Regions from separate parts of the Enterobacter kobei genome, predicted to be linked through region 2. Evidence: predicted binding sites of a transcription regulator. Region 2 holds the regulator's gene; the other holds the start of a gene.
The links. The regulator PhoB, encoded in region 2, activates phosphate uptake and scavenging genes when phosphate is short. The targets are predictions, from matches to a motif close to CTGTCATAAAACTGNCNNAT.
Positions count from the first base shown of each region.

Region 1: kdgR (DNA-binding transcriptional regulator KdgR) is a predicted target of PhoB. The motif match lies at 1,154-1,173, and genes of this name have one in related genera.

Region 1 covers NZ_CP017181.1:2,809,812-2,813,022, reverse strand. Annotated here, with positions in the region: gene BFV64_RS13580 (MFS transporter) at 1-1,086, opposite strand, end outside; gene kdgR (DNA-binding transcriptional regulator KdgR) at 1,265-2,056, shown strand; gene BFV64_RS13570 (YobH family protein) at 2,123-2,362, opposite strand; gene mgrB (PhoP/PhoQ regulatory lipoprotein MgrB) at 2,523-2,666, shown strand; gene BFV64_RS13560 (YebO family protein) at 2,741-3,031, shown strand.
Region 2 covers NZ_CP017181.1:1,002,420-1,005,630, reverse strand. Annotated here, with positions in the region: gene phoR (phosphate regulon sensor histidine kinase PhoR) at 1-1,242, opposite strand, end outside; gene phoB (phosphate response regulator transcription factor PhoB) at 1,264-1,953, opposite strand; gene sbcD (exonuclease subunit SbcD) at 2,140-3,211, shown strand, end outside.

The DNA.
Region 1 (3,211 bases), 1.8 Mb from region 2:
GTCCAGATCGCTGGGTGATGACGGTAACAGTGCCAGCGCGAAAAGGCCGGTTGCCATGACGGCCAGTCCCACCGCACCCAACAAACCGGCATGGATACGTTCAATTAAGTAACCCGCCAGCGGCGCCATCACCATCGTCGCCAGTGGCCAGGGCGTTAGCAGCAGCCCGGTCTCCACCTCCGAACGTCCTATCACGCTTTGCAGAAAGAAGGGCAGAGAAACCAGCGCCAGCATCTGAGCGCAGAACGAGCAAATGGACGTACAGATGGAGAGCGAAAAGAGGGGGATACGCAGCAGATCTACCGGCAGCAAAGGAACGGGCAGGGCGAGCTGACGGCGAACAAAGAAGAATCCTGTTACCAGCAGGGCGATAAGCTCGATGCCGGTAAGCGCCATGGATTGCCCCTGAGCAAAGCCGCTCAGGGCTGTAATCAGCAGACCAAAGGTCAGTGCATTCATCACTGCGCTGGGGACGTCAAAACGCGGCATGGTACTTTTGGGGCCGTTAGCAGGAAGAAAACGCAGGGCAAAGAAGATAGCCACGATACCCAGCGGCACGTTTATGGCAAAGAGCCATTGCCATGAGGCGACAGAAAGTATGGCTGCTGCAATTGTTGGTCCGGCGGCGGAGGAAACCGCGACTATAAACGAGTTTATTCCCATCCCGCGTCCAAGGTGGCGTTGCGGATAGATCAAGCGGATCAATGCCGTATTTACACTCATCAGCGCCGCACCTCCAAAGCCCTGCGCTATGCGCGCCAGCGTCAGCGTGTGCAATGAGTCAGACAGGGCGCATAACAGCGAGGTAAAGGTGAACACCACCAGGCCGCACTGATAGACCCGACGGTGGCCGAACATGTCGCCGAGGAAAGAGAAGGAGAGCAGGGAAATCACAATCGCAATCTGATAGGCGTTAACAATCCATATCGAGCTGGCCGGGGATGCCTGCAGGTCGCTGGCGATAGTGGGCAGGGCAACGTTCGCAATCGCGCCATCAAGGACGGCCATTGAGATCCCAATAATAATCGTAGCAATGGCGCCGTACCGCAGGGGCAAAGGCAGACCATCGGAAAGGTTCTTTTCCATCGGGGATAAAAAGCTCAGGGTGAAATTATTCTCAGGGTAACGATTTTAGCACTGTTAACGCCGTTATATGTCGCAGATTTGTAACGAAACAAACGCGCATTGATTGCAGGTAACATCACAGGAATTTATAATAAAAACCGGTTCTGATTTTTATAAAACACTCTCTATGAGGTGGTAAATGGCAATTGCGGATTTGGATAAACAGCCAGATTCTGTTTCTTCCGTGCTGAAGGTGTTTGGCATCTTACAGGCGCTCGGAGAAGAGCGTGAAATTGGTATTACAGAGTTGTCGCAGCGTGTGATGATGTCGAAAAGCACCGTTTACCGCTTTTTGCAAACCATGAAGTCACTGGGTTATGTAGCGCAGGAAGGAGAGTCTGAAAAATACTCTCTGACGCTAAAGCTGTTCGAACTGGGTGCCCGGGCGCTGCAAAACGTTGATTTGATCCGCAGCGCGGACATTCAGATGCGTGAGATCTCCCGTCTGACCAAAGAGACCATCCACCTGGGTGCACTGGATGAAGACAGCATTGTTTACATCCATAAAATCGACTCCATGTACAACCTGCGTATGTATTCGCGCATTGGCCGCCGCAACCCGCTTTATAGCACGGCAATTGGCAAGGTTCTGCTGGCGTGGCGCGATCGCGAAGAGGTGAAGCAGATCCTTGATGGTGTGGAATATAAACGCAGTACGGAACGAACCATTACCAATACTGATGAACTGTTAACGGTACTCGACAAGGTGCGTGAACAAGGATACGGCGAAGATAACGAAGAGCAGGAAGAAGGGCTGCGCTGCATCGGCGTTCCGGTGTTTGACCGTTTTGGCGTGGTGATCGCGGGTTTAAGTATCTCTTTCCCAACCCTGCGCTTCTCAGAAGAGCGTCTGCACGAGTATGTGGCTATTCTGCACACTGCCGCGCGTAAGATTTCCGAGCAGATGGGCTATCACGACTATCCCTTTTAACGCGTTTTAGCATAAAAAAACGCCGCATCTTCTGCGGCGTTTTTCGTCAGTGGTTAACCAGGCCAGTTAGCCATTATCAACCACTACGGACATCTTTCTCAGTACCGGGCAGTTGGTTAAACCAATGATGCCGCTATCAGAATGGAGATACTGCGCCGTGCTTACGCCTTGTGCTGTTACGTACTTACACTGAATACCTAAGCCTGCTGCATTTTCGGTGCTTCCCACAAGCACACCGTAGCCGGTTAACAAAAGTCCAATCCAGAGTATCGCCAGTACTATAATCGTTCGAATGATTACGCGCATTGTTACCTCTTTTATCGTTGTTATCATGAGGCTAGCCTAAACGGTTTACGTAATGAAACAAGTGCAGGATTCTGAAAAAGACCTGATGTTGGTACAGTTAGTCCTTGTTTAAGGTCACCGTGATAACCTGGTTGTATCAGGTCTTTAGACGGAGTGTGGAGTGAAAAAAATACGCTGGGTGATTCTGATTGTCGTACTGATAGCGTGCGTGGTGTTATGGACGCAGACGATCAATGTGATGTGCGATCAGGATGTACAGTTTTTTAGCGGCGTTTGCGCAATCAATAAGTTTATCCCGTGGTAGCACGCATTTTTTCTTAAGGTGATTTCCTTCCTTCGCACCAGTGGTAAAATAGGCGTTTTTATTGAGGTGGTGAAATGGGTGAGTTACTGAACTCAGGGTTGCTGAATGTAGCATCCCTGATGATCTCTTTGGTTGTTCTGCTGGTGGGTCTGGTCATGTGTTTTTTCGTGAACCGTGCCAGTTCCCGTACAAACGAGCAGATTGAACTGCTGGAAGCGCTGCTCGATCAGCAAAAGCGTCAGAATGCGCTGCTGCGTCGTCTGTGCGAGGCTAACGAACTGGAAGGGAAAGACGAGTCAAAAGAGGCTGTCGCTGAAAACAACCAGGATCAGGACGATTTTATCCGTCTGGTGGCTGAGCGCTGATTGCCGTGTCCCGGGAGGGACTGTGGTCTGGTTCAGTCCAGGTGTAATCCCTCCCTGAAAACGCGTTAAGTGGCAAGGCAGATAATTTAGCACCAGTTAATAGTACTTTCAGGATACTGAAAACTGGCGATTATTTATCCTTATAAACGAAGCGATGAATTGTTGCATATATTCTGTATG
Region 2 (3,211 bases):
TCCTTTCCCCAGCGTACTCTGAATATCAAGTCGGCTTTCGTGGTGATTTACCGCGTGCTTCACAATCGCCAGCCCCAGGCCGCTCCCCCCTGTTTGCCGCGACCGCGCTTTATCCACGCGGTAGAAGCGTTCGGTCAGACGCGGGATATGCTCCGGTGCGATCCCCGGCCCGTTATCTTCCACGCTAAACTCGGCGCCCGTAGGGGTACGGTTCCAGCGCACCATAATATCCGTCCCTTCCGGCGTATGGTTCACCGCGTTGTACACCAGGTTGGATATGGCGCTACGAAGCTCATCCTCACTGCCCAGCACCTTTAGCGTGCTGTCGACCTCGAAGGTCAGGTGATGCTTTTTGTGGCTTAACGTCTGCGCTTCACGCTCCACAACCCGCAGCATCATCGGCACATCTATCGTGTCATTCAGCGCAAGCGTAGGCGCCGCTTCAATCTTCGAGAGCGTCAGCAGCTGCTTCACCAGCCCTTCCATGCGATGCGTTTGCTCGCGCATGGTATGCAGCGCTTTTTCACGCGGCGCACCTTCCAGCGTTTGCTCCTGCATCATCTCCAGATAACCCTGAAGCACGGTCAACGGAGTACGCAGTTCGTGGCTGACGTTCGCAAAGAAATTACGGCGCGCGCCCTCAAGCTGGTGCATTTGGGTGACATCGCGCGCCACCATCAGCCACTGCTTATCGCTGTAAGGCATCACGCGGATTTCCAGATGGCGACCATTATTGAGCTTCAGATTGTGCGGGCGGGTAAAATCACGCTTTTTCAGATACAGCGTGAATTCGGGATAGCGTAAAAGGTTAAGGATGTTCTGACCGTTATCGTCCGGCCAGCGAAGGCCCAGCAGCTGTTGCGCCAGGCCGTTACACCAGAAGATGGTGCCTTCTTCAGTGGTCAGGATGACCGCATCCGGCAACGACTCCGCCCCGCTGCGAAAACGCTTAATCAGGCTTCCCAGCTCGCGACGGCGCTTTTTATTACGCATCTGCATCTGGTGCAGGCCGTACAGCAGGGGCTCCCAGCTGCCGCTGCCCGGCGGTGGGGTCATACTGCGGTCAACCCACAGCCACCAGGAGAGGCGCAGCAGGTTCCAGAAATGCCAGATCAGCAGCCCGGTGACCGACGCCAGCAGAAACCACGGCAGATGTCCGAGAAAGGCCCCAAGAAGGAAGGCCGGAATACAGCATAAGATCAGTTCAAAGACGAGCCTTTTCCATGACAGACGTTCCAGCACGCGTCACACTCCTGTCATTGTTCAGAAACGGGTCGAAAAACGATAACCCGTGCCGCGGACCGTCTGTACCATGCGATCGTGGCCGCTCAGTTCCAGCGCTTTTCGCAGGCGGCGAATATGTACGTCAACCGTCCGGTCTTCGACATACACGTTAGTTCCCCAGACGTTATTCAGCAACTGCTCGCGGCTGTATACGCGTTCCGGGTGAGTCATAAAGAAGTGCAGGAGTTTAAATTCGGTAGGGCCCATATCGAGGGGGTTTTCGCCGGTCATCACGCGGTGCGAGGTAGGGTCAAGGCTGAGTCCCTGCATCTCTATCACCTCTTCCACCGCCATCGGTGAAATACGGCGCATCACGGCTTTAATGCGGGCGACCAGCTCTTTTGGGGAGAACGGTTTAGTGATGTAATCGTCCGCGCCGGTTTCTAATCCGCGCACGCGATCCTCTTCCTCTCCGCGCGCCGTGAGCATCACAACCGGGATGTCGCGGGTGAGTGCCTCACGCTTCAGGTGTTTGATAAACTGCAGTCCGGAGCCGCCAGGCAACATCCAGTCCAGCAGAATCAGATCGGGCCAGGGTTCATTCAGCTGGTTCACTGCGCTGTCATAATCTTCCGCTTCAACCGGCTGGAAGCCATTTTGCTCGAGCACGAAGCACACCATTTCACGAATTGGAGCTTCATCTTCTACGACCAGAATACGTCTCGCCATACTTTGCCCTGTCTTATCTTATTAAGTTACACGTTTGTAATTCGGCGCCATTATGCGTCAGATTTATGACAGATTTATGAAAAACATTACCACGGTAGCGGGCAAACCGTTGTTTTATTACAGCGGTTATTTTCCCTTCTCTGAACGTTTATAATCCTGCTTTCTCATTTTTGCCACGGAACCGCTATGCGCATACTTCACACCTCGGACTGGCATCTCGGTCAAAATTTTTACAGCAAAAGCCGTGCGGCTGAACATGAAGCGTTCCTGAACTGGCTGCTGGAGACGGCGCAGGCCCACGAGGTCGATGCGATTATTGTCGCGGGTGACATCTTTGATACGGGGTCGCCCCCCAGCTATGCGCGCGAGCTGTATAACCGCTTCGTGGTGAACTTGCAGCAGACCGGCTGTCATCTGGTGATAGTCGCCGGTAACCATGACTCCGTGGCAACGCTCAATGAATCCCGCGACATTCTGGCGTTTCTCAATACTACCGTCGTCGCCAGCGCCGGGCATGCCCCGCAGATCCTGAAAAAACGCGACGGTACGCCGGGGGCAGTGCTGTGCCCGATCCCCTTTTTACGCCCGCGCGATATCGTACAAAGTCAGGCGGGACTGTCGGGCACGGAAAAGCAGCAACATTTATTACAGGCCATCACCGACTATTATCACCAGCAGCACGCGGATGCCTGCAACCTGCGTGGCGAACAGCCGATACCGGTGATTGCGACCGGGCATCTCACCACCGTTGGGGTCAGTAAAAGTGACGCCGTGCGTGACATCTATATCGGCACGCTGGACGCCTTTCCGGCGCAGAACTTCCCGCCTGCGGACTACATTGCGCTCGGGCATATTCACCGCGCCCAGGTTATCGGCGGCTGCGAACATATTCGCTACTGCGGATCCCCTATTTCGCTCAGTTTCGATGAAACCGGCAAAGCCAAATCCGTGCATCTGGTGAGCTTCAGCGAGGGCAAACTCAGTGCCGTCGAGACGCTGGAGGTGCCGGTCACCCAGCCGCTGGCGGTGCTGAAAGGCGATCTGGAGGCCATCACCGCTCAGCTTGAACAGTGGCGCGGCACCGCGCTTAATCCCCCCGTCTGGCTGGATATCGAAATCACTACGGATGACTACCTGCATGATATGCAGCGAAAAATCCAGGCGCTGACGGAAGACTTGCCGGTAGAGGTCTTACTGGTGCGCCGCAGCCGCGAGCAGCGCGAGAAAATTCTGTTAAGCGCCCAGCGGGAAACGCTCA